Regions from separate parts of the Agromyces selenitireducens genome, predicted to be linked through region 2. Evidence: predicted binding sites of a transcription regulator. Region 2 holds the regulator's gene; the other holds the start of a gene.

Region 1 (15,668 bases), 500 kb from region 2:
GTGCGCCGCTGCAACGCCAGCGTCTCGTTCACCACGCTCGCCGAGTAGGCCGCCGCCGCGGCGGCGGGCGCGAGGACCGCGACGACGTACACGGCCGCGAACGAGAACTCCGGGGCATCCGTGATCGCGGCGCCGGCCGAACCGAGCGCGATGATCGCCACCACGGATGCCGCGAACGCGCCGGCCCCGAGCAGCACCGTCCATGGGCAGAACGGCGCGAGCGCGAGCAGCAGCAGCCCGACCGAGAGCGGACCGAAGTTGTCGTACAGGTACCGGTCGGCGCCGACCGTGCTGACGTACTCCGCGACCGTGCCGCCGAGCGCGAGCAGCACCACGACGCCCAGGCGCTCGATCGTGAACGGGCCGCGGCTGGGAAGCGCCGACACCCACGCGACCGCGCCGGCCGCCGCGATCAGCACGACCGCGAGGATCGCCGCCCAGGCCGACACGATCTCGTCGCGGTGCCACCAGGTCAGGCCGACCGACATGACCGTCGCACCGATGGCGCCCGCGGCGACGAGGGGCACGGCCGCGATGCCGCCCAGCGGGTCGACCTCCTGCTGCGTCAGCCTGATCGTGCCGCTCACGAGTCGCCGCCTCCCGTCGGCATCGACAGCAGCACCGTCGTGCCCACTCCGGGCCGCGACCACACCTGCACCGAACCGCCCTCGTGCTCGATCCGGCCGCGGATGGACGTGCGCAGGCCGATCCGGTCGGAGGGGACGGCGTCGACGTCGAAGCCCGCCCCGCCGTCGATCACCGCCACGGTGACCTCGCCGTCGCCCGGGCCGACGGCGACCTCGGCCTCGTCGACGCCGGCGTGCCGCACGACGTTGACGAGGCACTGCGCCACCGCGGCCTCGAGCGCCTCACGGCGGAAGGGCCCGAGGAAGCGCAACGCGTCGGCATCGCCCGACACGCGGACCCGCACGCCCGCCTGCTGCGCGAAGTCGACGGCGTCGGCGAACGGCGCAGTGGCCGTTGCGTCTGCGTCGCCGGCGGCCTCGCCCGCCCGTTCTGGTCCGCGGGACGCCGCGCTCTCGTCGACGTGGTCGATCGCCCAGTCGCGCCCGACGATGAGCGCCAGGTCGTTGCGGATGCCGGCACGCAGCCGCTCCGACACCGGACCGGAGCCGGCCGCGGCGACCGCGACGAGGTGGCTGAGCGCCGTGTCGTGGAGGCGGGCGATGGCGCGCAGTTCGTAGTCGTGCCGGATGACGAGTTCGCGCGTCTGCCGGCTCGCACGGTACAGCCCGACCGAGCGACGCCGGGCACCGCGTCGCGCGAGGCCGTCGAAGGTGCGCACCACGGCGACGATGACCAGTGCGGCGGCGGCGCCGATGTTGGGCACCCAGATCGACGCGGCATCCGCCGAGTCGCCGGCCTCGCCTGCGAGCACGACCGCCACGGCGAGCAACGTCGCCGCCTCGCCCATGCCCCAGCCGAGCGCCGCCCAGGTGATCGCGATGCGCGACCCCACGCCGGCGCCGCCGAGCAGCACCAGCGCGACGCGCGGCAGCGCGATCAGGGCGTTGTTGGTGTCATCGAAGTCGCTCGCGGGCATCAGGATGACGGTGATCCCCAACGCGACCGCGGCGCCGACGACGAGCGTGATCACAGTCATGGTCACGGTGGTCCAGCGGATGAGGATCGCCTGCGCCGCGAACTGGGCGGCGATCAGCGCGAACACGAGCAGCGCCGACATCCGCGGTTCGGGCAGCCCCCACGCCCGCCCGTCGATGACGGATGCCGCGGCGATCGCCATGCCGGCGAGGAGGCAGACGAACGCGGCGGCGTACCCGGCGCGGTCGAGGGCCCGGCTCAGGGATTCCCGCGCGAGGTGCTCGGGGAGTCCCAGGGTCATCGCGCTCCGATCCGCCGGCGGCCCGATGCCGCTGAGGGGATTATCCCAGTCGTCAGAACAGCATGGTGGGTGCTGCGGCCGCGAGATCGAGATCGCTCGCATCGGATGCCGCCGTGCGGGCGGTTCCGCGGGCGCGTGGGCGTGCGGCGGCGGCCTGCGGCGCCCCCCGCCCTGCGCCGCGCGCCGCCGGCCGCGACATCGATGCGGAGGACGCCACCCCGCCGGTGACGGAGTCCTCGCGCCCGCGCTCGAGCCGGTGCGACCGCAGCAGCGGGCGGATGCGCTCGGCGAGCCACGCGCGGTACTCCTTCGGCGCGTACGCGGCGGCACCCGGGTACATGGCGCGGTACCGCGGCACGAGCTCGGGGTGCTCGCGTGCGAGCCACTCGAAGAACCACGGCTTGACCGACCCCCGGAGGTGCAGCGCCGAGTACACGACGCTCGATGCGCCCGCCTCCTTCGCCCGGCGTATCGCGTCGTCGAGGTGGGCGCGCGTGTCGGTCAGGTACGGGAGGATCGGCATGAGGAACACCGAGCAGTCGAACCCGGCGTCGCGCACGGCGGTGACCGTCGCGAGCCGCGCCGCGGTCGTGGGCGTGCCCGGCTCGATCGAGCGCTGCAGCTCGTCGTCGTACACCGCGATCGACATGGCGAGGTCGACCGGAACGTGCGCGCGCGCCGCCTGCAGGAGCGGCAGGTCGCGACGCAGCAGCGTGCCCTTGGTCAGGATGCTGAACGGCGTGCCGCTCGACGTGAGCGCGTCGATGATGCCGGGCATGAGCGCGTACCGCCCCTCGGCGCGTTGGTACGGGTCGGTGTTCGTGCCGAGCGCGACGGGCTCGTGCTGCCACGACGGGCGTGCGAGTTCGCGCTGCAGCACCTCCCCGACGTTGACCTTCACGATGAGCTCGCGGTCGAAGTCCTCGCCCGAGTCGAGGTCGAGGTACTCGTGCGTGGGCCGCGCGAAGCAATAGCGGCATGCATGCGAGCAGCCCCGATAGGGGTTGATGGTCCAGCCGAACGGCACGTACGACTGGCCGGGCACCTTGTTCAGCGCGGACTTCGCGAGCACTTCGTGGAACGTGAGGCCGGCGAACTCGGGCGCCTGCACCGACCGCACGAGGTTGTTCAGCCGCGCGAGCCCCGGCAGTGTGCCCTGCTGTTCGACGCCGAGTTCCTGCCCGTTCCACCTCATCGCCCTATTCGAACACATGTTCGAATCAGCGGCAAGCGGGCCCGCGACGCGCCGCTCCCTCGTCCCCGCCCTCCGCCCCCTCCCGATTACAGGGAAACGCGCGATCTACAGGACGCCCAGCGCGTTCGGCTCCTGCGAACCGCACGATCTCCTGTATGCCGCGCTCTCGAGCAGGTATCGATCGAGCGATCCCGGCTCACCGGTGACGTCCGCACCGCGCGCGCGGAGGACGTGAGGACCCGCTCGCGTGGCAGATGGCACGTCCGCGGCATCCATGCCGGTAGCCCGGGTCTCGCCCGACCCGTGGAATGACTGTTTCCGGATGGCTCGTGTCGACATCGCCTCACGTGAGGCCGATGACGTCGTTGACGCGCTGGTGCCTCACCGGTCGACGGTCGCCGCACGCGCCTCATGTGAGGCCCGTCTTTCCCGTGAATCGCAAACGCCGGAAAGAGATCCGAGGGAAAGCGCGACCCATGTGCGGCTCACCTGACGGGAGGAGCACGTGGCGGGGGCTACTGATGGGAGGCGCCTCATGTGAGGCGCACCTGACGGGGGGCTACTGACGGGGGGCTCCTGATGAGAGGTGCCTCATGTGAGGCGCACCTGACGGGGGGCTACTGACGGGGGGCTCCTGATGGGACGTGCCTCATGTGAGGCGCGCTTCACACGAGCCATCTGGAAAGTGTCATAGGGGCAGCAGGTCGGGAATCGTGCCGGCAGCATGCAGCCCGCCGCCCCGCGCCGCGAAGCGGCCCGCAAGGCGAAGGCCGTGCAAGGTCAGGAAGGAGGACGCGCCGGCCGGCGCGTCCTCCTCCCGACAGGCGTCCTACTCGGCCGAGCCGGCGACCGCGCCCGCCAGGGCGGGACGGCTGCCGGCCGCGGCGAGCGCCAGCTCCTCCCCCTCCCACCGCCGCCGCAGCCAGCGATCGTGGCTCGCCACGATCACCGCGCCCGGGTACGCGCCGAGCGCGTCCTCGAGTTCGCCGGCGAGCGCCAGCGAGAGGTGGTTCGTCGGCTCGTCGAGCAGGAACACGTGCGGCGGCGCCGCGATCACGAGCGCCAGCGCGAGGCGCCGCTGCTGGCCGACCGACAGCACCCCGACCGGGCGGTCGAGATCGCGCACGCCGATGAGCCCCAGCTCGGCCAGCGGCACCCGTTCGGCCCGCCGCTCCCCGAGCACGCGCTCGTAGATCGCGCGCGGCGTGGCATCCGGATCGCCGAACCGCACGTCCTGCTCGAGCAGGCCGACTCGCAGCCCGCGCCGCCGGTGCACCTCGCCGCGATCAGGCGCGAGACGACCGGCGAGGACGGCGAGCAGCGTCGACTTGCCCGCGCCGTTCGCCCCGGTGATCAGCAGCCGCGTCGCGGGCGCGATGCGCAACGCGTCGAGCTCGAGCCGCCCGTCGACCGCGACCTCCGACAACTGCAGCAGCCGGCCGGACTCCTCATCGAGCAGGTGCGAACCCGACGGGATCCCCGCGAACGCCAGCCGGCCGGGCGGCCGCGCCACCTGGGTGCGCTCCAGCTCCTCGAGCCGCAGCTCCGCGTTGCGCACCCGCCGCGAGACGGCCTGCTCGACGTTCTCGCGCTTGAAGTGCTTCAAGAACTTGTCGTTGTCGCGCGGCGCCCTGCCGTGGGCGACCGCCCGCGCCGACTCGGCGACGACGACCCGCAGCCGCTTCAACTCGGCCTGCTCGTCGTCGTGCTGGCGCACCCAGCGCGCGCGTTCGTCCGCGCGCACCGTCAGGTACTCCGTGAACGAGCCGCCGAAGACCGTGCCGACGGATGCCGCGCGCGCGAGCGCGTCAACGCCCGCCCGCGCCGGGTCGAGGTCGAGCAGCCCGGTCGCGACACGGTCGAGGAACTCCCGATCGTGGCTCGCGAACGCGACCGGCCCGCGCCACGCCCGCAATCGCTCCTCGAGGAACGCCGCCGCGTCGTCGTCGAGGTGATTCGTCGGTTCGTCGAGCAGCAGCGCATCGGGCGACGACAGCAGCAGCGCGGCCAGGGCGAACCGGCTGCGCTGGCCGCCCGACAGTTCATCGATGCGGCGGTCGCGGCCCAGCCCGGAGAGGCCGAGGCCGTCGAGCAGCTCGTCGCGACGGCGGTCGACCGACCACACGTCGGCGCGTTCGGCCGCGTCGAGCGCGACGGCGTACCGCTCGGCAGGGTCGGCGGCGTCAGCGGATGCCACGGCCGCGGCATCCGTCGTCGACACCCGCCGATCACCGGCCAGGGCGAGCGCCGCCGCGTCGAGCTCGCGCTCGATCGCGCGCACCTCGGCGACCGCCGACTCGAGCACCTCGTCGACCCGGTCGTCGGGCGCGAACGGCGGCTCCTGGAACAGCAGGCCCGTGCGAGCCGGACGCGACACCCGGCCGTCGACGACGGCGCTCGGCGGGGCGGCCCCGGCGATCACGCGCAGGAGCGTCGACTTGCCCGCGCCGTTCTCGCCGATGAGGCCGAGGCGCCGGCCGGGAGCGACCGTCAGGTCGAGATCCGAGAGCACGCGCCGATCGCCGAATGCGACCGACACCCCGTCGACGCGCAGGTGGGAGGAGAAGGAATGGCTGACTGACATGAGGGCGGAACCCTTCGCGAGAATGCTCCCGAGCCGCCGCCGCGCGACCGCGCGCTTCAGCGGGCGCGGACGACGCGTCGGACACGGCCCGACGTCACGCGCGAACGGCGACGACGGCCCGGGAGCGGATGATGGATCCCGCCGGGCATCTGCCGTCGCCTGGGTGCGCCGCGAACACTGTCGCGATCAGTGGAAGGAGCACACCCCGGTGTCAACGGCGCCTCGGGCGCGGGACGATGGGATGTGCTCACTTCATAGCGGGGTCGACTGTAGCAGACACGTCCACTGTTGGTCGAGTAGCGATCTGTTGGTCGAGTAGGACGCGAAGCCCGTATCGAGACCGGGTCAGGTCTCGAGACGGGCGCGAGCGCCCTCCTCGGCCCGCAGGGGCGCTACGCGGTGAGCTGCAACGCGGCCGCGGTGCGCGCGAGCGAGGCCGCCGCGGCATCCGGGTCGTCGGAGAGCGTCGTGCCGAGCGACGGGATCATCTCACGCAGCTTCGGCTCCCACTCCCCCATGCGGTCGGGGAAGCACCTGCCCATCACCTCGAGCATCACCGGCACCGACACCGACGCGCCCGGCGACGCACCGAGCAGGCCGGCGATCGTGCCGTCGGCGCCCGAGATCACCTCGGTGCCGAACTGCAGGATGCCGCCCTTCTCCGGGTCCTTCTTCATGACCTGCACGCGCTGGCCGGCCGTGATGAGCTCCCAGTCCTCGGACTTCGCCGTCGGCATGAACTCGCGCAGCGCCGCCATCTTCTTCTCGCGCGACGCGAGCAGCTCGGAGACGAGGTACTTCACGAGGTCGAAGTTGCGGAGGCCGACCTGCAGCATCGGGCCCAGGTTGTGCCCGCGGATCGAGAACGGCAGGTCGAACCACGTGCTCGACTTGAGGAACTTGGGCGTGAAGCCGGCGTACGGGCCGAACAGCAGCGACGCCTCGCCGTCGACCACGCGCGTGTCGAGGTGCGGCACCGACATGGGCGGGGCGCCCACTGCGGCCTTGCCGTAGACCTTCGCCTGGTGCTGCGCGACGAGCTTCGGGTTCTTCGTGCGCAGGAACTGCCCGGAGATCGGGAAGCCGCCGTACCCCTTGATCTCGGGGATTCCCGAGTGCTGCAGCAGCGCCAGTGCGCCGCCGCCCGCGCCGACGAACACGAAGCGCGCGCGCACGGTCTCGGGGGTGTTGCCAACGAGGTTGCGGATGCGGAGCTTCCACGTGCCGTCGTCCTGGCGATCCAGCCAGGTGACCTGGTGGTCGGTCGCGATCGATGCGCCGCGCGACTCGAGGTCGCGCAGCAGCTGGACCGTGAGCGCCCCGTAGTCGACATCCGTACCGGATTCGATGCGGGTCGCAGCGACCTTCGCCTTGGGGTTGCGCTTCTTCGCCAGCAGCGGCGCCCACGACGCGATCGTGTCGAGGTCCTCGGTGTACTCCATGCCGGCGAACAGCGGCTGGCCCTCGAGCGCCTTCACGCGCTTCTTCAGGTACTCGATGTTGGCCTTGCCACGCACGAATGTCATGTGCGGCGTGGAGTTGATGAAGCTCTTCGGGTCGGGCAGCGCGCCCTCTTCGACGAGGTGCGCCCAGTACTGGCGGCTCACCTGGAACTGCTCGTTGATCTGCACGGCCTTCGAGGCACTGACGCTGCCGTCGGGAGCCTCGGGCATGTAGTTCAGCTCGCAGAGTGCCGCGTGGCCGGTGCCCGCGTTGTTCCACGGGTTCGAGGACTCCTGCGCGACGCGACCGAGGCGCTCGTAGACGCGGATGCTCCAATCGGGCTGCAGCCTCGAGAGCAGGGAGCCGAGCGTGGCGCTCATGATGCCCCCGCCGATCAGCACGACGTCGACGGTCTCCTCGGAATTCACGGGTTCCAGTGTATGTGCGCGCGGATGTGCGGTTTGACCAGCCGTCACAGGCTCAGCCGCACCAGCTGGGGTCGTCCCCCGACGGCGACGGATGCCGCAGCCGGCACGGCCCCGGCACCCCACTGCCCGAACAGGCGGACGGCCCGCCCCGCATGAAAGCGGGACGGGCCGTCCGGGATCCGTCAGGCGGCTCAGCGACGCTTGGCGGCCGCGATGCGCGGACCGGCGATGGCGCCGCCGAGGGCGATCGCGCCGAGGCCCGCGAAGAGCAGCCAGCCGTTGTCGAAGCCGGTCTCGGCGAGTTCCTTGCCCTCACCGTCGCCGCCACCGGCCGGCGTGGTCTTCACCGGGGTGGTCTCGACCGGCGTGGTGTGCGGCGGGGTGGTGACCGGCGGGGTGGTCACGGGCGGGGTGGTGACCTTCTCGTACGAGAACGAGAAGTGGCTGATGTCCTTGCCGGTCGAGTGCGCGATGGTGACGGAGTTCGTCGGCGGCTGGACCAGGTAGTACTCCGGTCCGCCATCCTCCTGGTTCTCGGAGCCGGACTTCACGCAGAACATGGTGATGACGTACCCCTCGGGCGCGGTGATCAGCTCGTCCTCGCCGTAGGCTCCGTCGGTGCTCTTCCCCGAGTCGAGCTCGGCGCACTTCTGGGTGGGCGCGCCGGCGGGCGGGTCGGTCGGGACGTTCGCGGCGTAGGCGGGGGCAGCGGCGAACAGGGCGGCGCCGCCGCCGAGCAGCAGCGCAGCAGTGAGCACGCGGGTTGACTTCATGTGGGGGCTCCTGGCGGTGAGTTGGTCTCGGATTGTCGGCCGGCCAGCGGGCAGGGCGAGCTCGGCGGGTGGGGGATCTCCGCCGAACACCAACGGACGGTCAGGGCAAAGCCTAGGGGCACTTGCAACCGGGGACAGTCCCCCGAATGGGGACCCATCAGGGCTATCCGGTCACGTTTCGATCACGCATCGTGACAGCGCCGGGCTGCGACATCCGAAGATGCGCAGCCCGGCGACGCCTCAGACCCGCGCCGGCAGGTCGGCCGCGACGAGCTCCGCGATCTGCACCGCGTTCAGCGCGGCGCCCTTGCGCAGGTTGTCGTTCGAGACGAAGAGCACCAGGCCGCGGCCCTCGGGCGCCGACTGGTCGCGGCGGATGCGGCCGACGTAGCTCGGGTCGTTGCCGGCGGCCTGCAGCGGTGTGGGGATGTCGCTGAGCTGCACCCCCGGCGCCTCGGCGAGCAGCTCGGTCGCGCGCTCGGGCGTGATGTCGTTCGCGAACTCGGCGTGGATCGACAGCGAGTGGCCGGTGAAGACCGGCACGCGCACGCACGTGCCCGCGACGCGGAGGCCCGGCAGCTCGAGGATCTTGCGGCTCTCGTTGCGGAGCTTCTTCTCCTCGTCGGTCTCGAAGTCGCCGTCGTCGACGATCGAGCCCGCGAGCGGGATCACGTCGAACGCGATCGGGCGGGGGAACTTCTGCGGCTCCGGCATGGTCACGGCGGTGCCGTCGTGCACCAGACCGATGGCGTCCTGCTCGACGGCGGCCTTCGCCTGCTCGAGCAGCTCCTCGCCGCCCGCGAGCCCGGCGCCCGACACCGCCTGGTACGTCGAGACCATGAGTCGCTCGAGGCCCGCCTCGTCGTGCAGCACCTTCAGCACCGGCATCGCGGCCATGGTCGTGCAGTTCGGGTTGGCGATGATGCCCTTCTTCGCCTCGGCGATGGCGTGCGGGTTGACCTCGCTCACCACGAGCGGGACCTCGGGGTCCATGCGCCATCCGCTCGAGTTGTCGATGACCGTGACGCCGGCCGCCGCGAAGCGGGGCGCCTGCGCCTTCGACAGCGTCGCGCCCGCCGAGAAGATCGCGATGTCGAGACCCGTGGGGTCGGCCGTCGAGGCGTCCTCGACGACGACGTCCTCGCCGCGGAACGGCAGCGTCGTGCCCGCCGAGCGGGCCGAGGCGAAGTAGCGGATCGACTCGACCGGGAAGTCGCGCTCCTCGAGGAGGCGGCGCACGACCGCGCCGACCTGTCCGGTGGCGCCGACGACGCCGATGTTCACTCCGTGTGGCATGGTGCTCCCTCTCGTGGCTTCAAGTATTCAGGAGATCCGGCGATGTGCAGGATCCGGGGTGCCCGATGGTCCTGTATTGGCAGGGTTCTCCTGTAAACCGGCAGTCGGTGACGGATGACGCGTGCGAGCCGGCGGCGCGGCATCCGCTCGTCTCGGGCCTGGCGGCATCCGCTCGCCTCGGGCCTAGCGGCCCGTGCCCGCGTAGACGACCGCGTCGGCGTCGCCGTCGAGCTCGAACGCGGAATGCACCGCGCGCGCAGCGTCGTTCACCGAGTCGGCACGCGTCACGACCGAGATGCGGATCTCGGACGTCGAGATCATCTCGATGTTGATGCCGGCGTCGTACAGCGCCTCGAACAGCTTCGCCGAGATGCCCGTCGCCGAGCGCATCGCGGCGCCCACCAGGGACAGCTTGCCGATCTGGTCGTCGTACTGCAGCGACTGGAACCCGAGCGCCTCCTGCGCCTCGGAGAGCGCCTTGAGCGCGCGCTCGCCGTCGGACTTCGGCACCGTGAACGAGATGTCGGTGCGGCCGGTGGCCGCCGCCGAGACGTTCTGGACGATCATGTCGACGTTCGCGTTCGTGTTCGCGACGATCTTGAAGATCTTCGCGGCGGCGCCGGGCACGTCGGGCACGCCGACGACCGTGACCTTGACCTGCGACAGGTCCACCGCGACTCCGGCGATGACGGACTCTTCCACAGCTTCTCCTTCGGGAAGGCGCTCGGGGTCGTAGACGACGGTCCCCTCGCTGTTGTTGAACGACGAGCGCACGTGCAGCGTGACGCCGTGACGCCGCGCGTACTCGACTGCCCTGATGTGCAGCACCTTGGCGCCGGATGCCGCGAGCTCGAGCATCTCCTCGCTGGTGATGCGGTCGAGCTTGCGGGCCTTCGTCACCACGCGCGGGTCGGAGGTGAAGACGCCGTCGACGTCGGTGTAGATCTCGCACACGTCGGCGTCGAGCGCCGCCGCGAGCGCGACCGCCGTCGTGTCGCTGCCGCCGCGGCCGAGCGTCGTGATGTCGCGGGACTCGCGGCTGAATCCCTGGAAGCCGGCGACGATGACGATCGCGCCGTCGTCGAGCGCCTCGCGGAGGCGGACCGGGGTGACCTCGACGATGCGGGCGGCGCCGTGCGTGGCATCCGTGATCATGCCGGCCTGGCTGCCCGTGAACGAGCGCGCCTCGACGCCCATGCTCTTGATCGCCATCGCGAGCAGCGCCATCGAGATGCGCTCGCCCGACGTCAGGAGCATGTCGAGCTCGCGGGGGGCAGGGAGGGGGCTGACCTCGTGCGCGAGATCGAGCAGCTCGTCGGTCGTGTCGCCCATCGCGGAGACCGCGACGACGACGTCGTTGCCCGCCTTGCGGGTGTCGACGATGCGCTTCGCGACCCGCTTGATGCTCTCCGCATCGGCGACGGACGATCCGCCGTATTTCTGCACGATCAAGCTCACGTGGACGCTCCCGGGGGTGTGTCTGGGCCGGGGAAGCATTCACCCGGCGCCGGAACGTCCATCATACGGCGGGCGGCATTGCGGGCCTGCCATGTGACGACCGCCGCGTCGCCGTCGTCGCCGCATCGCCGGGTCGTCGCATCGCCGATAGAGTGCGGCCATGGCGGAGGCGCTCGAGGGGTGGACCGACTTCAACGTCGCGATGGTCGGCGCCGCGGCGGCGCTCGCCGGCCTGCTCATCGTGGCGATGTCGGTGAACATCCAGGCCATCATGGCGTCGCCCGCCCTGCCTGCCCGGGCGGGCGCTGCGGTCGCCGCCCTGGTGCTCGTGCTCGTGGTCGCGGCGTTCGGACTGATGCCGGGCCAGCCGATGGCGGCCTACGGCGTCGAGGTGGTCGTGGCGGCGCTCGGCGCCGGCGCGTTCCAGGCTGCAGCCATGCGCGCGATCGCGCGCGAACGCTACGGAACCGCCTCGGCGCGCGCGGCGCGGAGCCTGCTCGGCCTCCTGCCGATCGCGGCGTACCTGGTCGGTGCGGCGCTCGTGCTCGTGGGCCGGCCCGAAGCCGGACTGCTCGCGATCGCCTTCGGCGCGGTGCTCGCGGTCGCCGTCGCGATCGTCATCGCATGGGTGGTGCTCGTCGAGGTGCTGCGATGAGTACCGCGGCGCGCTGAGCCGCCGCCGGCGACGCGTCAGCGGTCGCGTTCCATGTACCACTCGGTGAAGCGGGTCGCCCTGCCGTCCGGGGCCAGGCGGATGACCCACAGGTTGTCGTAGAGCTTCGACGCGGGGTAGTCGGTGCGGCCCTGCACGACGACGAGGTCGTCGGTCTCGACGAGGACCTCCCAGTCGAAGTCCCAGTCGTCGGGCTCGTCCTTGGAGTCGATCCAGCCGGCGATGATCGCCTCGCGGCCGCGGAGGGCGTCGGGGTCGTCCGGGCTGAACTCGTACACCGCGTCATCCGTGAAGATCGCGGCGATGTCGTCGGGGTCGTTGGTCTCCCACGCTCGGACGTACCCCTCGACCCAGTCACTGCCTGCGCTCATGTGGTCCGTTCTATCGGCGTGGCCCCCGGGCGTCAATGGGGTCTCGCGACTCGGTCGAACGGGGTGCACCCCTCGCCGGTTGACAGGAGAGCCGACGATCCACAGGACGGATCCGCGCCGGCCGACCGGCGAATCGCGGCACCTCCTGTGAACCCGGCGAGGGCGTGAGCCGACGGGCGTCAGCCGACGACGCGGCGGCCCTCGAAGGCGCGGCCGAGGGTGACCTCGTCGGCGTACTCGAGGTCGCCGCCGACCGGGAGCCCGGAGGCGAGGCGGGTGACGCGGATCTCGAGCGTCGTGAGCAGGCGGCTGAGGTAGGTCGCGGTCGCCTCGCCCTCGAGGTTCGGGTCGGTCGCGATGATGACCTCGCTGACGGTGCCGTCGGCGAGGCGCTGCATCAGCTGGCGGATGCGGAGCTCGTCAGGGCCGATGCCGTCGATCGGGCTGATCGCGCCGCCCAGCACGTGGTAGAGCCCGCGGAACTCGCGCGTGCGCTCGATCGCGACGACGTCCTTCGCCTCCTCGACGACGCAGATGAGCGACGCGTCGCGGCGAGGGTCGCGGCAGATGGAGCAGGTCGCCTCCTCGGCGACGTTGCCGCAGATCTCGCAGAACTTCACCTTGTCGCGCACCTCGGTCAGGATCTCCGCGAGGCGCGATACGTCGAACTGCTCGGTCTGCACGATGTGGAACGCGATCCGCTGCGCCGACTTCGGCCCGATGCCCGGAAGCCGGCCGAGCTCGTCGATCAGTTCTTGGACGATGCCCTCGTACACGCGCTACCCCCGCTCGCCGAACCGTGCGGCGGGCGGCGCCTCGACCTCTTCGAGGAACGTCGCGCCGAGCAGGTCGCGCACGACCGCCTCGCCGTAACGCTGGATCGGGGCGGCACCGCCCGGGGATGCCGTGGCTGCGGGCCGGCGCGGAGCACGCGCCGTCGGCGCAGCTGCGGGCGGAGCTTCGACCACCGCCTCGGGACCGGGATCGAACACGGGCTCGTCGTCGGGCGGAGGCGCGTCGGCGTCATCGGGCGGCGGCACCTCGTCGACGGGGGCGGCGCTCGGAGGGACCGGTCGGTCGGCGAGCGCGGTCGACGATGCCGTGCTGCGCCCGGGGGCGCGAGCCGCACCTGCGCCGGGCGATGCCCCTGCGGTCACGTCGACGGTCGGGTCGGAGGCCGGGATCGCGACGGTCGCCCACGAGTCGACCGGGCCCGCCGCGCCCGCGGTCGTCGGCGCAGTCGAGGCCGAGGCCGACCGCGTCGCGGCTGACCGCGGCGCGTCCGTGCCACTCCGCGGTGCCGTGGCAGCCGACGGGTCGGCGCCGGCCGCGGATGTGCCGGAAGCTGCTGGAGCTGGAGCGTCCGCCTCGCCCGGCGCATCCGCTCCGCCTGCAGGACCCTCGTCTGCTGGGCGGTCGGCTACGGGACGGTCGACTGCGGACGGAGGCGGCGTCTGCTCGCCCATCACGCGCGGGACGAACTTGACCTGGACGCCCAGCACCTCGGCGATCGCCCGTCGCAACAGCTCGGCCGGACTCTGGGTTCCGGTGCCGCCGCGCAGTTCCTTCACATCGTTCTGGCTGGGGAAGCCGAGCACGAGCACGGAGTCGTCGGAGCGGTAGTCGATGACCTTGGCGGTGAGCGCCGCCATCCATGCCGTGCGCTTGGTGCGCTCGAGCACGCCGAGGATCTCGGGCCACGCGTCGCGGACCTGCTCGACTGTGAGCGGGCCGACGGGCAGCGGGCGCGCAGCAGGTTCCGCGACGGACGCTCCGGCCGGCGCGCCGGTCGCGACCGACGCGGACGGCTCCGACGGCGGGACCGGCATGGGCGGCGCACTCGCAGCCGCAGCGGCATCAGCCGGCGCGGATGCCGCCCGAGTCGGCGCCGACGGCGCGGCGGCCGACGCCTGGTCGACCGCCTCGGGTGCCGCGGGTGCCGCGGCGGCATCAGGCGCACGCACCGGCGTGGCCGGTGCCGGCGCGGCGGCAGACGGGCCCGCGGCATCCGTCACGCCCACGCGACGCTCGAGCCGCTCGACGCGGGCCAGCGCACCCCGTTCGGTCTCGTCGCTCGCGGGCACGAGCACCCGGGCGAGCATGAGCTCGAGGTGCAGCCTCGGCGACGTGGCGCCGGTCATCTCGGTGAGGGTCTGGTTGACGAGGTCGGCCACGCGCGAGAGCTCGGCGGCGCCGAAGGCCGACGCCTGGGCGGCCATGCGAGTGAGCTCGTCGGCCGGCACGCCGCGCAACACGGCGGCCGCCGACTCGGGCGAGGTCGCGGCGACGACGATGAGGTCGCGGAGCCGCTCGAGCAGGTCTTCCACGAAGCGCCGAGGGTCTTGGCCGGTCTGCATGACCCGATCGGCCGCGGCGAACGCGCCTGCGGCGTCGGCCGCGCCGATCGCGTCGACCACCTCGTCGAGCAGGGCGCCGTGCGTGTAGCCGAGCAGTGCGACGGCGCGCTCGTACCCGACGGTCGAACCCTCGGATCCGGCGATGAGCTGGTCGAGCAGCGACAGCGTGTCACGCGGCGAGCCGCCGCCGGCGCGCACGACGAGCGACAGCACGCCCGGCTCGACGGTCACGCCCTCGTCGTCGCACAGCTGCTGCACGTAGTCGAGCATGGGCGCCGGCGGCACGAGCCGGAACGGGTAGTGATGCGTGCGCGAGCGGATGGTGCCGAGCACCTTGTCGGGCTCGGTCGTCGCGAAGATGAACTTCACGTGCTCGGGCGGCTCTTCGACGAGCTTCAGCAGCGCGTTGAACCCCTGCGGCGTCACCATGTGCGCCTCGTCGAGGATGAAGATCTTGTACCGGTCTCGGGCCGGGGCGAACACCGCGCGCTCGCGGAGGTCGCGCGCGTCGTCGACGCCGTTGTGGCTCGCGGCGTCGATCTCGACCACGTCGAGCGAGCCGCCGCCTGCACGCGACAGCTCGACGCAGCTCGGGCACGTGCCGCACGGGGTGTCGGTCGGTCCCTCGGCGCAGTTGAGGCACCGCGCGAGGATGCGCGCCGAGGTCGTCTTGCCGCAGCCGCGCGGGCCGCTGAAGAGGTACGCGTGGTTCACGCGGTCGGTGCGGAGCGCGGTCATCAGCGGCTCGGTGACCTGCGACTGGCCGATCATCTCGGCGAAGGTCTCGGGCCGGTATCGGCGGTAGAGGGCGGTGACCACGGGTCAATGCTAGTCGCGCCGTCCGACACCGCGGCCGGTCCGACGAGCGCTCGCGAGACGGGGGCCTGCGATGCCCCGCCGTCCGCGACGCGAGGGCGCGCCGCGGCGTGGAACGGCGCCCGTGTCCCCGGGCGGGCATAGGATCGATGGACCGCATCGGGGCGGCCGCGGCATCCGCTCGCCCCATCGACGACGGTGGAGGTGGTCACGTGACGGGGATCCGCAGCGCGGAGCAACTCGAGCGCTTCCGGGAGCTGCTGCTCGCCGAGCGCCAGGAGGCCGAGGAACGACTCGCCGAGCAGAGCGAGGGCATCACGGCCGTGCGCGAGGCGAGATCCGACGGCTCCGTCGACGACGAGCACGACCCCGACGGCCCGACCATGAGCCAGGAGTGGTCGCAGCGCACC
Region 2 (15,668 bases):
CGGTGCGGGAGCATCCCGCCGATGACCGGGCGGACACCGGTGAAGCGGAGGGCGGTCGTGGCGTTCGAGGCCGGCTCGCGATCGTCGGCGAGGAGCCGGAAGCCGAGACCGGCGTCGAACGCGATGAACGCATCGACCGGCTGATCGTCTCCCGCCTCCGCCGCTCGTCGTTGTCGGTCGCCGAGGTGCGGGCGACGCTCGCCGAGCACGGCCTCGACGACCACGAGATCGAGGAGTGGGTCGAGCGGTACGAGCGCCTCGGCTACCTCGACGACCGACGCCTCGCCGAGCAGCTCGTCCACAGCCACGGCGTCCGCCGCGGCCGGGGGAGCGGGGCCCTGCTGCACGAGCTCGGGCGCCGCGGCATCGACGGCGAGCTCGCGCGGTCGGCCCTCGAGGCGCTCGACCCCGAGGTCGAGCTCGAGCACGCGACGGCCATCGCCGCGCGCCGCGTGCGGCAGCTCGCCGGACTCGACCGCGCGGTGGCGCACCGCCGACTCACTGCGTTCCTGCTCCGTCGAGGGTACGGCGGCGACGTGGTGCGCGAGGCGGTTCGAGCCGCGCTCGACGACGACGCCGAGTGACGGCTCGTAGACTGGTGCGATCATGAGCACCATCCACGAGGCGGCGCCTCCGGCCGCAGCCGCCGACGGCGTCGCGCCGCGCACCTACGAGGTCCGCACCTACGGGTGCCAGATGAACGTCCACGACTCCGAGCGGCTCAGCGGTTCGCTCGAGGCCGCGGGATACGTCCCTGCCGACGGCGCCGAGCCCGACATCGTCGTGATCAACACCTGCGCCGTGCGCGAGAACGCCGACAACAAGCTCTACGGCAACCTCGGTCACCTCGCCGGCGTGAAGCGCCGCCACGCGGGCATGCAGATCGCCGTCGGCGGCTGCCTCGCCCAGAAGGACAAGAACGTCATCCTCGAGAAGGCGCCCTGGGTCGACGTCGTCTTCGGCACGCACAACATGGGCTCCCTCCCGAGCCTGCTCGAGCGCGCGCGTCACAACGACGAGGCACAGCTCGAGATCCTCGACGCGCTCGAGGTGTTCCCGTCGACGCTGCCCACCAAGCGCGACTCCACCTACTCGGGCTGGGTCTCGATCTCCGTCGGCTGCAACAACACCTGCACGTTCTGCATCGTGCCCGCCCTGCGCGGCAAGGAGAAGGACCGCCGCCCCGGTGAGATCCTCGCCGAGATCCAGGCGCTCGTCGACGACGGCGCGATCGAGGTCACGCTCCTCGGCCAGAACGTCAATTCCTACGGCGTCGAGTTCGGCGACCGTCATGCGTTCGGCAAGCTCCTCCGCGCGGCCGGCGAGATCGACGGCCTCGAGCGCATCCGCTTCACGAGCCCGCACCCCGCCGCCTTCACGGACGACGTCATCGATGCGATGGCCGAGACGCCCAACGTGATGCCGCAGTTGCACATGCCGCTGCAGTCCGGATCCGACCGCATCCTCAGGGCCATGCGCCGGTCCTACCGCTCCGAGAAGTTCCTCGGCATCCTCGACCGGGTCCGCGCGAAGATCCCGAATGCCGCGATCTCGACCGACGTCATCGTCGGCTTCCCCGGCGAGACCGAGGCGGACTTCCGGGAGACCCTCCGCGTCGTCGAGGCAGCCCGATTCGCCTCCGCCTTCACCTTCCAGTACTCCATCCGCCCCGGCACGCCCGCCGCGACCATGGACGACCAGGTGCCGAAGGAGGTCGTGCAGGAACGCTACGAGCGACTCATCGCGCTGCAGGAGCGAATCTCGTGGGAGGAGAACCGGAACCGCGTCGGCACCGCCGTCGAGGTGCTCGTCTCGACCGGCGAGGGCAAGAAGGACGCCGAGACGCACCGCATGAGCGGCCGCGCCGAAGACAGCCGCCTCGTCCACTTCGAGGTTCCCGAAGGGTCCGACCTGCCCCGTCCGGGCGACGTCGTCTCCCTGACCATCACGCAGGCGGCGCCGTTCCACCTGCTCGCCGATTCGGCCGACGGCCGCCCGTTGCGCATCCGCCGCACCCGCGCCGGCGACGCGTGGGATCGTGCGCAGGCCGAGAGCTGCGCGGTACCCGCCACAGCCGGCGCCGCGGCATCCGGCCCCGGCCCGGTGGCGCTCGGCCTGCCGACACTGCGCATCGGATCCGAACCGCTCACCTCGCCCGGCGTCGGCACCATGCCGATCTACGACCCGGCCGACGGCCAGCGCTGACGTGACCCTCGTCGCGATCGTCGGCGCCACCGGCACCGGCAAGTCGCGCTTCGCGCTCGATCTCGCGCACGCGATCGCCGAACGGGGCGGATTCGCCGAGGTCGTCAATGCCGACGCCATGCAGCTCTACCGCGGAATGGACATCGGCACCGCCAAGCTGCGGCCCGGCGAGCAGGAGGGCGTGCCGCACCACCTCCTCGACGTGCTCGACGTCATCGACGAGGCATCCGTCGCCGCCTACCAGCCTGCGGCCCGCGCCGCCGTCGACGACATCGCCGCGCGCGGGGGCGTCGCCCTGCTCACGGGCGGCTCGGGGCTCTACGTCTCCAGCGTGATCCACGACCTGCGCTTCCCCGGCACGGATGCCGCGATCCGGGCCCGACTCGAGCGCGAGCTCGACGAGGTCGGCCCCGGGCTGCTGCACCGCCGCCTGCGCGGACTCGACGCCGCGACCGCGGCATCCGTCGACCCGCAGAACGGACGCCGCATCGTGCGCGCGCTCGAGGTCATCGAGCTGACCGGCGAGCCCAAGGCCGCGCGACTGCCCGACGAGCCCGTGCCGTGGCGCCCGCACCGCATCGTGCACCTGCGCGCCGAGCGGGCGCGCCTCGTCGAACGGCTCGACGCGCGCGTGGAGCGGATGTGGGCCGACGGCCTGCTCGACGAGGTCCGCGCACTGATCCCGAAGGGGCTCGAGCGCGGCGTCACCGCGCGCAAGGCCATCGGCTACGCGCAGGCGCTCGCCGAGATCCACGGGCGCATGACCGAGGCCGACGCGATCGCGGAGACGCAGGCGCTCACGCGCACCTATGCCAGACGGCAGGTCGGGTGGTTCCGGCGGTACGCCGCGGCGTCCGTCGTCGACGCCGACGACCGGGCGGCGGTGGCCGCCGAAGTGACACGCCGGGCCGGGGTCGATTGAGCGCCCGGCCGCGCCCGGTCGGGAGCCGCCGTCCCGCTGCCTAGACTGGTGCGATGGCGTTCGATCTGCGGTTCACCAAGGGACACGGCACGGGCAACGACTTCGTGCTGTTCAGCGACCCCGAGGGCGAGACCGAGCTCACCCCGACGCGCATCGCCGCCGTGTGCGACCGGCACTTCGGCGTCGGAGCCGACGGCCTGATCCGGGCCGTGCGGTCCGACCGGTTGCCCGACGGCGCCGCGGCGCTCGCGGAGGACCCGCAGGCGACGTGGTTCATGGACTACTGGAACGCCGACGGCAGCCCGTCGGAGATGTGCGGCAACGGCATCCGGGTGTTCACCCGCTACCTCATCGACCAGGGACTCGTCGAGCTCGGACCCGACGAGTCGATCGCGATCGGCACGCGCGCCGGCGTACGACGCGTGCACGCGCTCGGCAACGGGGGCTTCGAGGCCGACCTCGGAACATGGCGCCTCGACGGCGGCGAGCCGCTCGTGCGCGCCAAGAACCTGCCCGTCGCGCGGCCCGGCCTCGGGATCGACGTCGGCAACCCGCACGTCGTCGTCGCGCTGGCCGACGACGACGAGCTCGAGGGTCTCGACCTCGCGTACCTGCCGATCCTCGACCCGCAGCCCCAGGCCGGCGCCAACGTCGAGTTCGTCGTGCCCGCCGAACCGCTGGTCGAGGGCGGCCGCGGGCGCATCCGCATGCGCGTGCACGAGCGGGGGTCGGGCGAGACGCTCTCGTGCGGCACCGGTGCGGTCGCGTCGGCGCTGGCGGTGCGCCACTGGGCCGGCCAGGGCGCCCCCGACGACTGGGTCGTGCAGGTGCCGGGCGGGGTCGTGGGCGTGCGCATGTCCGCGCAGGACGACGGCGAGCACGTGCTGCTCTCGGGGCCGGCCGAGCTGGTCTTCGACGGGGTGCTGAGCCTCGCCTGATCGAGCGGTGGCCGCGAGGGCGGCCGAGGGCGGCCGGTCAGCGCCGGCGCGTCACCGCCAGTACGCGGAACCCCTTCGAGGTCGCGGTCCGGACGACCGTCCAGCCATCGCCGAGCTCGTCGCCGAGCCAGCGCTGGAGCGAGTCGGCGCCGAGGTTCTTCTGGACGACCAGCCACGCAGTCGCCCCCTCCTGCAGACGAGGCAGCCATCGGCGCAGCAGCGCATGCAGCTCGGCCTTGCCGATCCGGATCGGCGGATTCGACCAGATCGCGGCGAATCGGAGGTCGGGGGGAACATCGTCGGGCATCGCCGCGTTGACGTTCTCGAGGCCCAACCGCCGCGCATTCCTCCGGACCAGGTCGAGCGCCCGTTCGTTCACGTCCACCGCCCACACCGTGGCATCCGGCGCCTCGAGTCCCAGGGTCAGCGCGATCGGACCCCAGCCCGCCCCGAGGTCGAGCAGGTGGCCGGCGGCGGGCGGATCGGGCACCTCGCCGAGCAGCACGCGAGTGCCGAGGTCGACGTGACCGGGGCTGAACACCCCGCCCGCGGTGAACACCTCGACCTCGCGGCCGGCGAGCCGGACGGGGACGATGCGGAGCGAGCCGTCGTCGGCGGGCTTCGACGAGAAGTAGTGCTCCTGCGGCATACACGGGAACCTATCGCACGAACGGAAGTAGGCTGGACATGATGAACGACGCTGCACACGAGACCTCCGACGACGCCGTCGAGCGCGTGCTGCGCAGCGCCGACACCCGGGCCGGCATCGCGCGCTTCGGCGGCGGCGACGCCACGTCGATCCAGCGCGACGGCCTCGACCGCGGCCCTGCGGGCGACGGCCACGACGGCGAGCAGTACGACCGGGAGGAGCGCGCTGCGCTCCGACGCGTGGGCGGCCTGTCGACCGAGCTCGAGGACGTCACCGAGGTCGAGTACCGGCAGCTGCGCCTCGAGAACGTCGTGCTGATCGGCGTGTATCCACAGGGCTCGCTGGAGGACGCCGAGAACTCGATGCGCGAGCTCGCGGCCCTCGCCGAGACCGCCGGAGCGCGCGTGCTCGACGGCGTGCTGCAGCGCCGACCGCATCCCGACCCCTCGACCTACCTGGGCCGCGGCAAGACCGAGGAGCTGCGGCACATCGTCGCTGCGCTCGGCGCCGACACGGTCGTCGCCGACACCGAGCTCGCACCGAGCCAGCGGCGTGCGCTCGAAGACGCGGTCAAGGTCAAGGTCATCGACCGCACCGCCGTGATCCTCGACATCTTCAGCCAGCACGCCAAGAGCCGCGAGGGCAAGGCGCAGGTCGAACTCGCGCAGCTCGAGTACCTCCTCCCGCGCCTGCGCGGCTGGGGCGAGTCGATGTCCCGCCAGGCCGGTGGACAGGTCGGCGGCGCCGGCGCCGGCATGGGCTCACGCGGTCCCGGTGAGACGAAGATCGAGCTCGATCGACGCCGCATCCACACGCGGATGGCCCGGCTGCGCAAGCAGATCGTCGGCATGAAGCCCGCGCGCGAGGCCAAGCGCGCGAACCGCAAGCGCAATGCGGTCCCGTCGGTCGCGATCGCCGGGTACACCAACGCCGGCAAGTCGAGCCTGCTCAACCGCATCACCGGGGCCGGCGTGCTCGTCGAGAACGCCCTCTTCGCGACGCTCGACGCGACCGTGCGCCGCAACACGACCGCTGACGGCCGCGTCTACACGATCGCCGACACGGTCGGGTTCGTGCGGAACCTGCCGCACCAGCTCGTCGAGGCGTTCCGGTCGACGCTCGAGGAGGTCGCCGACGCCGACCTCATCGTGCACGTCGTCGACGCCGCGCACCCCGACCCCGCGAGCCAGATCGCGACCGTCCGCGACGTCATCGGCGAGGTCGGCGCCCGCGACATCCCCGAGCTCGTCGTCTTCAACAAGGCCGACCTCATCACCGCCGAGGACCGCCTCGTGCTGCAGGGGCTCGAGCCGAACGCCGTCTTCGCCTCCGCGCGCACGGGCGAGGGCGTCGCCGAGGTGCTCGAGGCCATCGGCCGCATGCTGCCCGACCCGGCCATCGAGGTCGACCTCCTGGTGCCGTACGACCGCGGCGACATCGTCTCGACGCTCCACGAGACCGGTCGCGTGCTCTCGACCGAGTACGTCGAGGACGGCACGCGGATCCGCGCGCTGGCCTCGCCCGAGCAGGCCGCGCAGCTCGCCGAGTACCGCGCGAGCGCGCTCGCGTAAGCACCCGCGCGCCCGGTCACGCGTCGTAACAACGGGGCGGATGCCGCCGACCCCGTCGTATCGTCGCTCCTGATCGTGGCGAGCGGCCGGATGCCGCCCGTCTGGAGCGACCGCCGAGCCCGGCACCCGCCCGCGAGACCCACCTGCCGTGACGGCCGGTCGGGCGCGGCGTGCCGTGCACTCGACCTCCCGTCGCGGCATCCGTCACAGGAGCGCCATGACTGGATACGATCCCGATTTCGGGGACTTCCGGCCGACGCCGCCGGTCTCCTTCGAACTGTTCCCGCCGCGCACGGACGCCGCCGCGCTCGCGCTCGGACGCGCGATCGACCGTCTCGCCGAGGTCGATCCGGCATTCATGTCGGTGACGTTCGGCGCCGGCGGTTCCTCGCGAGACCGGTCGCTGACGGTCCTCCGCCACCTGCTCGAGCACACCGACGTCGAGCCCATGGCGCACCTCACGTGCGTCGGCTCCAGTCACGCCGAGGCGAACCGACTGGTGCGCGAGTTCCTCGACGCCGGCGTGACGAGCTTCCTCGCGCTCCGCGGCGATCCGCCCGCAGGCGCCGACCCGGACGCCGGGATCGGCGACCTCGAGAGCGCCGCCGAGCTCGTGCAGCTCATCCACCGGGTGCAGGAGGAGCGCGAGCCGTTCGGGCAGGCGGGCGTCCCCGGCGTCCCGGGCGGATCGCGGATCCTCGAGCGCCCGCGGCCCGAACTGGTCGCCGTGGCCGCCTATCCGAACGGTCATCCTCGCTCCCGCGGGCTGGACCACGACGTCGACGTGCTGCTCGCGAAGGAGGTCGCGGGCTCGAACCTCGCGATCACCCAGCTCTTCTGGCGAGCGGACGACTACCTCGGGTTCGTCGAGCGGGCTCGTGCCGGCGGCGTGACCATGCCGATCCTGCCCGGCGTCATGCCCGTGACGTCGCCGACGCGGCTCGCCCGACTGCAGGAGCTCACCGGTGTGCCCGCCCCGGAGGAGCTTTCGGTCGCCCTCGCGATCGAGCCCGACGCCGACGCGCAGTTCGAGCTCGGCGTCGACTTCGCGGCCCGGCTCGCCGACGAGGTGGTCGCCGGCGGCGCACCGGGCCTCCACCTGTACACCTTCAACCGCCATGAGGCCGTGCTCGCCGTCCTGGACCGGCTCGGCCTCCTCACCCCCGCCCCCGCGGGAATCGAGAGGAACACGAGAACATCATGAACGCACCCGCATTCCCGACCGGAACCATCCTCGGCTATCCCCGCATCGGCCGCCGCCGCGAGCTCAAGCACGCGGTCGAGGCCTTCTGGGCCGGCCGCATCGACGCGTCCGAGCTCGAGGCGCGCGCCGCCGGACTCCGCGCGGCGACGCGCGACCGGCTCGCCTCGCTCGGCCTCGGCCGCGACGACTCATCGATCCCGGAGTCATTCTCGTTCTACGACCAGGTGCTCGACACCGCGATCGCGGTGGGCGCGGTGCCCGACCGGTTCCGGCGCCTCGCGAACGAACGCGGAACGATCGACCTCGCGGGCTACTTCACCATCGCCCGAGGCGAGGGAGACGACGCCCCGCTCGAGATGACGAAGTGGTTCGACACGAACTACCACTACCTCGTCCCGGAGATCGGACCGGACACCGCGTTCGCGCTGCACGCCGAGCGCATCGTCGCCGGGTTCGCCGAGGCGAAGGCGGCCGGCTTCCTCACCCGTCCGGTCCTCGTCGGACCGGTCACGTTCCTGCTGCTCGCCAAGGCCGCCGACGGGGCGCCCGAGGGCTTCCGCCCGCTCGACCGCCTCGTCGACCTCGTGCCCGTGTACGCCGAGTTGCTCGCCGAGCTCTGCAGGGCCGGCGTCGAGTGGGTGCAGCTCGATGAGCCCGGGCTCGTGAGCGAGAGCATCGACGAGCCGCGCGGCCGCGTCATCGAGGCGCTCGGCGCCGCCTACGACGCGCTCGGCACGGCCGCCCGCCGCCCGCTGCTGTTCGTCGCGGCCCCGTACGCCGGCCTCGGCGACGCCCTTCCCGCCCTGGCGGCTGCGCCGGTCGAGGCCATCGGGCTCGATCTGGTGCGTGGCCGGGTGCCAGAGCAGCTCGATCCCGCGACGGCGGCGGGACTCGCCGCGAAGACCCTCGTCGCCGGCGTGATCGACGGACGCAACGTCTGGCGCGGCGACCTGGACCGCGCCTTCGACCGCGTCGAGGCGCTGCGCACCCTCTCCGGGAGCGTCTCGGTGTCCACGTCGACTTCGCTCCTGCACGTGCCGCACGACGTGGCCGATGAGACCGCGCTCGACGCGGGGCTCGCCGGCTGGCTCGCGTTCGCCGACCAGAAGGTCGCCCAGGTCGCGACCCTGGAACGCGGCCTCGTCGCCGGACGAGCGGCGATCCAGGCTGAGCTCGACGCGGCATCCGCTGCGCTGGCCGAGCGGGCCGCGGCGCCCGGCGTCCGCGTTCCGGCGGTTCGCGATCGCCTCGCCGCGCTCGACGACGCCGCGTTCTCGCGCGCGGCGAGCGACGCACGCGCCGCCGCACAGGAGGACCTGGATCTGCCCGCACTGCCGACCACGACGATCGGCTCGTTCCCGCAGACGACCGAGATCCGCCGTGCACGCGCCCGGCTGGTGAGGGGCGAGCTGACGGATGCCGCCTACCGCGAGCTCATGCGCGAGGAGATCGCCCGCGTCATCTCGCTCCAGGAGGACCTCGGCCTCGACGTGCTCGTGCACGGCGAGCCCGAGCGCAACGACATGGTCCAGTACTTCGCCGAGTTGCTCGAGGGCTTCGCGGTCACGGAGCACGGCTGGGTGCAGTCGTACGGCTCGCGCTGCACGCGCCCGTCGATCCTCTGGGGCGACGTGGCGCGGCCCGCGCCCATGACGGTCGAGTGGTCGCAGTACGCCCAGTCGCTGTCGGACAGGCCCGTGAAGGGCATGCTGACCGGCCCGGTGACCATCCTCGCGTGGTCGTTCGTGCGCGACGACCAGCCGCTCGGCGACACCGCGCGCCAGGTCGCGCTCGCGCTCCGCGACGAGATCGCCGACCTCGAGCGCGCGGGCATCCGCATCATCCAGGTCGACGAGCCGGCTCTGCGCGAGCTGCTTCCGCTGAAGCGCGCGGACCAGCACGCCTACCTGGAGTGGTCGGTCGGGTCGTTCCGTCTCGCGACGGGCGGCGCGGCGCCGGCCACGCAGGTGCACACGCATCTCTGCTATTCGGAGTTCGGGGTCGTGATCGACGCGATCCGGGAGCTCGACGCCGACGTGACGTCGATCGAGGCGGCGCGCAGCCGCATGGAGGTGGTCGACGACCTCGCCGCGAGCGGCTTCGACCACGGCGTCGGCCCGGGTGTCTACGACATCCACTCGCCCAGGGTGCCGGGCGTCGACGAGGTGCGGTCGCTCCTCGAGCGCGCGGTCGGCGGCGTGCCGGCCGGCCGGCTCTGGGTCAACCCCGACTGCGGCCTGAAGACGCGCGGATACGACGAGACGGTCGCGTCGCTGGCGAACATCGTCGAGGCCGCGCGCGCCGTGCGCGAGCGCGTCGCGGTCGGCGCGAACGCGGGCTGACGGCAGGCGAGGGCGGATGCCGCGGCAGTGGGCCGTGGCATCCGCCGCCGGTCGTTCGCGGTGGCGTCGCGGCGCGGCGTCAGACGGCGCGGAGGACCGCCACGACCTTGCCGAGCACCTCGGACTCGTCGCCGAGGATCGGCTCGAAGGCCGTGTTGCGGGGGAGCAGCCAGGTGTGGCCGTCGCGCTGGCGGAAGACCTTGACGGTCGCCTCGCCGTCGAGCATCGCCGCGACGATCTCGCCGTTCTCGGCGGTGGGCTGCGAGCGCACCACGACCCAGTCGCCGTCGCAGATCGCGGCGTCGATCATCGAGTCGCCGACGACCTTGAGAATGAACAGCTCGCCCTTGCCGACCAGCTGGCGGGGGAGCGGGAAGACCTCCTCCACCTGCTGCTCGGCCGTGATGGGCACACCGGCGGCGATGCGCCCGACGAGGGGCACCATGGTCGCGTCGCCGATCGGTGCGGGCTCGGCGGTCGACTGCCGTGGCTCGGAGCCGGGGACGTCGATGAGCACCTCCAGTGCGCGGGGACGGTTCGGGTCGCGACGGAGGTAGCCGGCGAGCTCGAGCTGGTTGAGCTGGTGGGTGACGCTGGAGAGCGACGAGAGGCCGACAGCGTCGCCGATCTCGCGCATGCTCGGGGGATACCCGCGCTCGGCGACCGAGCCGCGGATGACGTCGAGGATCGCGAGCTGCTTGGCGCTCAGCGTCTTGCGCCGACGCGACCGGCCGCTCGTGCCGCGCGCCCGGTCGGTGTCGATACTCACGTGCTGGCCTCTCGTCGGGGCCGCCATGGCCCGGATGTCGGTGGTCGGTGTTCGACTGTCGTCGGACATTCGAAACTGTATCCGCCCAGCGCGCTCGCGACAAACATCTGTTCGAGTGTGTCGCGGAATCCGGGGCCGAAACCCACCCGCGGGCTCCTTGCAGGTTCGATTGTTCGAAGATATATTCGGAACACAGCTTCGCATCCGGCCTTCCCGGCCGAGGGTCGGGTGCGAAGCCATCCCGAGGAGGTGCGGAGTGAGTGCAGTGCTGATGGGGTCGACCGGTGGTCGGCCGATGCCCGAGTTCGCCCGGCCCGTCGTGCGCTCGCGGCTGCGACTGACGCGCCGCGGCCGGATCGTGCTGACCGCCCTCGCCGCCCTGCCGCTCGTCGTCGGAGTCCTGGTCGGGTCGCTCTCGTCCGGCGGCGCCGTCGCCGGCATCGACGGCGGCGCTACGCCCGCGACGTTCGAGACCGTCGTCGTCGGAACGGGCGACTCCCTCTGGGTGATCGCCGAACAGATCGCGCCATCCGAAGACCCGCGCGACGTGATCCTCGAGATCATGCGCCTGAACGGCCTCGCCGACGCGGTCGTGCAGCCCGGTCAGCGCCTCGCGCTCCCCGTCGTCGACTGACGGCCGCGGCGAGCACGTCATCGACCGCCGCACACCGAGGGAGCTGCAGCCGCGCGCGGATAGCATTGATCGGTGACGAGTCTCGACGACCTGCCCATCCGCGACGACCTGCGCGGCAAATCCCCGTACGGTGCACCGCAGAAGACCGTGCCCGTCGCCCTCAACGTCAACGAGAACACGCATCCCGTCCCGGAGGACGTGGCGCACGACATCGTCGCGCGCGTCGCAGGCGCGATCATCGGCCTCAATCGCTACCCGGACCGTGAGTTCAGCGACCTGCGGCTGGCGCTCGCACGATACCTGGGGCACGGACTCCGGCCCGAGCAGCTGTGGGCCGCCAACGGCTCCAACGAGGTGCTGCAGCACATCCTCCAGGCATTCGGCGGTCCAGGGCGCACCGCGCTCGGCTTCGCGCCGACGTACTCCATGTACGGGCTGCTCGCCTCGGGCACCGGCACCGGCTGGATCACCGCCGACCGCGACGCCGACTACGAGCTCTCGCCCGAGACGGCGGTCGCCGCGATCGAACGGCACGACCCGGAGATCGTGATGCTCTGCTCGCCGAACAACCCGACCGGCACGCCGCTGTCCATCGAGACGATCGCCGCGGTCGCCGACGCCGCGCGCGGCGTCGTCGTGGTCGACGAGGCGTACCAGGAGTTCGCCGAGCCTGGCGCGCCGAGCGCGCTCACCCTGCTCGAGGGCCGGCCGCGCCTGCTGGTCTCGCGCACGATGAGCAAGGCATTCGCGTTCGCCGGTGCGCGCGTCGGCTACCTCGCCGCAGACCCCGCCGTGGTCGACGCGCTCCGGCTCGTCCGGCTGCCGTACCACCTCTCGGCGCTCACGCAGGCGGCGGCGCTCGGCGCGCTCGCGCACTCCGGCGAGATGCTGGCGATGGTCGACGAGATCCGCGGGCAACGCGAGCGCATCGGCCGCGAGCTCGGCGCGCTCGGCTATCGTCCCTATCGCAGCGCCGCGAACTTCGTGCTCTTCGGCGGCGTCGCCGATCCGCACGCCGTGTTCGAGGCGCTGCTCGAGCGCGGCATCCTCATCCGCGAGATCGGCCTGCCCGGGTGCCTTCGCGTCACCGCCGGCACCGAGGCCGAGACCACCGCCTTCCTCGAGGCGATGGCGGCGTTGACGCCGCCCGGCTCCGCCACGACCTGACCCACCACCCGGCAACCCACGGACCCGCTGAATAGGATGACCGCATGACCACCGACCGCCCCACTCGCACCGCGCGCGTGCAGCGCGAGACCAGCGAGTCGAGCATCGATCTCTCCATCGACCTCGACGGCACCGGCACGAGCGACATCGAGACGAGCGTGCCGTTCTACGACCACCTCCTCACGGCGTTCGCGAAGCACTCGCTGACCGACCTCACCGTGCGCGCGAAGGGCGACATCGAGATCGACGTGCACCACACCGTGGAGGACGTCGGCATCGTGCTCGGCACGGCGATCCGGCAGGCGCTGGGCGACAAGCGGGGCATCTCGCGGTACGGCGACGCGCTCGTGCCGCTCGACGAGGCGCTCGCGCAGGCCGTGGTCGACATCTCGGGCCGGCCCTACCTCGTGCACGCCGGTGAGCCCGCGGGGTTCGAGTTCCACCTCATCGGCGGCCACTTCACCGGCTCGATGGTGCGGCACGTCTTCGAGGCGATCACCTTCAACGCCGGGCTGACGGTCCACGTCACCGTGCTGGGCGGCCGCGACCCGCACCACATCGCCGAGGCCGAGTTCAAGGCGTTCGCGCGCGCGTTCCGCCAGGCGAAGGCGTACGATCCGCTCGTGACCGGCATCCCGTCGACGAAGGGCGCGCTGTGACCCCCACGCCTCGCGTGGCGGTGCTCGACTACGGCTCGGGCAACGTGCACTCGGCGGCCAAGGCGCTCGAGCGTGCCGGAGCCGACGTCGAGCTCACTGCCGACCGCCGCACCGTCATGGAGGCGGACGGGCTCGTCGTCCCCGGCGTCGGCGCCTTCGCCGCCGTCATGGACGGGCTCCGGGCCGTCCGCGGCGACGAGCTCATCGACCGGCGGCTCGCGGGCGGCCGGCCGGTGCTCGGCATCTGCGTGGGCATGCAGGTCATGTTCGAGCACGGCGTCGAGCGGGGCGTCGACACCGAGGGGCTCGGCGAATGGCCCGGAACCGTACGCGAGCTCCCGTCGGACGTCCTGCCGCACATGGGCTGGAACACCGTCGAACCCGATGAGGGCTCGGTGCTCTTCGCCGGAATCGAGCACGAGCGGTTCTACTTCGTGCACTCCTACGCGGCACAGGAATGGCATCTCGACGTCATCCCGCCGTTCCCGCAGCCGAAGCTGACCTGGGCCCGGCACGGCGGGCGATTCCTCGCCGCCGTCGAGAACGGCCCGCTGTCGGCGACGCAGTTCCATCCCGAGAAGTCGTCGGATGCCGGCATCCGACTGCTCGCCAACTGGATCGGCTCGCTCGCCTGAGGCGGGCGGACGAACCGGTTCGCCATGACCGGCCCGCAGCGGACTAGGATGCTGTGACTGTGCCGAAGTCGCGAATCTCGCGGCATCCGATTCGAGGACAGTGATGAGTGAGTTCAGCAAGAGCCCCCGCCTGGTACTGCTTCCGGCAGTCGACGTGGCGGGCGGCAAGGCGGTGCGCCTGACGCAGGGCGAGGCGGGCACCGAGACCAGCTACGGCGACCCCGTGGACGCCGCGGCGGACTGGGCCGACCAAGGCGCCGAGTGGATCCACCTCGTCGACCTCGACGCCGCCTTCGGCCGCGGGTCGAACGCGGGCGTGCTGAAGAAGGTGATCCGGCAGGTGCGCGGCGTGAACGTCGAGCTCTCCGGCGGCATCCGCGACGACAAGTCGCTCGAGCACGCGCTCGAGATCGGCGCCAAGCGCATCAACCTCGGCACGGCCGCGCTCGAGAACCCCGAGTGGGCGGCGTCCGTCATCGCGCAGTACGGCGAGGCCATCGCCATCGGGCTCGACGTGCGCGGCCACACGCTCGCCGCGCGCGGCTGGACCAAGGACGGCGGCGACCTCTGGCAGGTCATGGATCGCCTCGAGGCCGCCGGCGCCGCACGGTACGTCGTCACGGACGTGACGAAGGACGGCACCCTGCAGGGCCCGAACCTCGAGCTCCTGCGCCAGATCATGGAGCGCACGCGGCGACCCGTCATCGCGTCGGGCGGCGTCTCGAGCCTCGACGACATCGCCGCCCTCCGCCAGCTCGTACCCCAGGGGCTCGAGGGCGCGATCATCGGCAAGGCCCTCTATGCGGGCGCGTTCACGCTGCCCGAGGCGCTGGATGTCGCATCCCACTGACCCGGCTGCGGACTCGGCCGGTCGGCCCTGGGCAGGCCGTTCGTTCCAGTCGAACCCGCATGCGGGCGACGACGGACGGATGGCGCCCGAACTCGCCGCCGCACTCGCACGCTTCCGCGCGGGCGACGGGGGGCAGGCCGACGTGGTCGCCGCGTTCGGCGCGTCGCGGCTGCTGATCCCGCTCCTCGCCGAACTCGGCGACGGCGGGACCGAGGTCGGCGCGCACGGCCACGCCGTCGACAAGAGCCAGGAGCTCTCGATCGTCACGGTCGAAGGACCCGACGGTCGCCGCGTCCTGCCCGTGTTCGGCTCGGTCGAGGCCATGTCGCGCTGGAACCCGGTCGCGCGTCCCGTGCCGGCTGACGGGGTGCGCGTCGCACTCGCGGCGGCCGACGACGGCACCGAGCTCGTGGTGCTCGACCCGGCGAGCCCGACCGAGTTCGTGCTGCGCAGGCCCGCCGTGTGGTCGGTCGCGCAGCAGCAGCACTGGCGACCGCCGTTCGAGTCCGACGCGGTGCGCGGCGCGTTCGAGCGCTCGATCGCGGGCGAGCTCGCCGTCGTGGGCGTCGAACTCGAGGCCGGCGATCCGGATGCCAGGCTGCGCGGCCCGGAGCTCGTCGTGCGACTGCGCCTGGTCGCCGGACTCACCCGGACCGAGCTCGACGCCGTCACGACGCGGCTCGCCCGGCGGTGGTCGGAGGACGACGCGATCGCGACGGGCGTCGACTCGCTCACGGTCCGCCTGGTCGCCGACGTGGCGGAACCGCCCTCGCCGGGGCGCCTGCCGTAGGCTGACCGCATGACCGACGCCTCCGGGGGGAACCAGCGTCCGCCGCACCACGACGATGTGCTCGACGACGTCGAGACGGATGCCGCACCCGCGCAGCATCCCGCGGAGTCGCCGTCGGCCCGCGCGAGCGCGACGGGATCCGACCGGGACGACGGCGACGGCGACGACCTCGCCCCGCCTCCCGAACGGCCCACCCTCTCGGACGACCGGCGCCCGCCCGTGCTCAAGATCGTCCCGCCGCCGCGCTCGATCAGGACCGCTCGGGTGCTGTGGCTGCTCAGCTTCACCGCCGTCGCCGTGGCCATGCTGATCGCGTTCCTGTCGCACGAGTCG

Evidence for each region. The regulator LexA, encoded in region 2, represses DNA repair genes until DNA is damaged. The targets are predictions, from matches to a motif close to TCGAACANNTGTTCGA.
Region 1: the regulator LexA is predicted to act here: its motif matches at 3,068-3,083, upstream of ACULK4_RS05380 (Rv2578c family radical SAM protein).

The regions. Positions count from the first base shown of each region.
Region 1 is NZ_CM188259.1:1,139,950-1,155,617, reverse strand. Features, by position in the region: gene ACULK4_RS05390 (hypothetical protein) at 1-587, opposite strand, end outside; gene ACULK4_RS05385 (sensor histidine kinase) at 584-1,864, opposite strand; gene ACULK4_RS05380 (Rv2578c family radical SAM protein) at 1,917-3,059, opposite strand; gene ACULK4_RS05375 (ABC-F family ATP-binding cassette domain-containing protein) at 3,889-5,643, opposite strand; gene ACULK4_RS05370 (malate:quinone oxidoreductase) at 6,036-7,466, opposite strand; gene ACULK4_RS05365 (hypothetical protein) at 7,706-8,287, opposite strand; gene ACULK4_RS05360 (aspartate-semialdehyde dehydrogenase) at 8,528-9,583, opposite strand; gene ACULK4_RS05355 (aspartate kinase) at 9,767-11,041, opposite strand; gene ACULK4_RS05350 (hypothetical protein) at 11,202-11,696, shown strand; gene ACULK4_RS05345 (nuclear transport factor 2 family protein) at 11,732-12,085, opposite strand; gene recR (recombination mediator RecR) at 12,265-12,861, opposite strand; gene ACULK4_RS05335 (DNA polymerase III subunit gamma and tau) at 12,865-15,261, opposite strand; gene ACULK4_RS05330 (TraR/DksA family transcriptional regulator) at 15,408-15,668, shown strand, end outside.
Region 2 is NZ_CM188259.1:1,635,505-1,651,172, forward strand. Features, by position in the region: gene ACULK4_RS07630 (regulatory protein RecX) at 1-584, shown strand, start outside; gene miaB (tRNA (N6-isopentenyl adenosine(37)-C2)-methylthiotransferase MiaB) at 607-2,205, shown strand; gene miaA (tRNA (adenosine(37)-N6)-dimethylallyltransferase MiaA) at 2,207-3,127, shown strand; gene dapF (diaminopimelate epimerase) at 3,181-4,065, shown strand; gene ACULK4_RS07650 (class I SAM-dependent methyltransferase) at 4,103-4,714, opposite strand; gene hflX (GTPase HflX) at 4,756-6,285, shown strand; gene ACULK4_RS07660 (methylenetetrahydrofolate reductase) at 6,503-7,489, shown strand; gene metE (5-methyltetrahydropteroyltriglutamate--homocysteine S-methyltransferase) at 7,486-9,831, shown strand; gene lexA (transcriptional repressor LexA) at 9,911-10,627, opposite strand; gene ACULK4_RS07675 (LysM peptidoglycan-binding domain-containing protein) at 10,857-11,234, shown strand; gene ACULK4_RS07680 (histidinol-phosphate transaminase) at 11,307-12,401, shown strand; gene hisB (imidazoleglycerol-phosphate dehydratase HisB) at 12,446-13,060, shown strand; gene hisH (imidazole glycerol phosphate synthase subunit HisH) at 13,057-13,695, shown strand; gene priA (bifunctional 1-(5-phosphoribosyl)-5-((5-phosphoribosylamino)methylideneamino)imidazole-4-carboxamide isomerase/phosphoribosylanthranilate isomerase PriA) at 13,799-14,545, shown strand; gene ACULK4_RS07700 (SseB family protein) at 14,529-15,335, shown strand.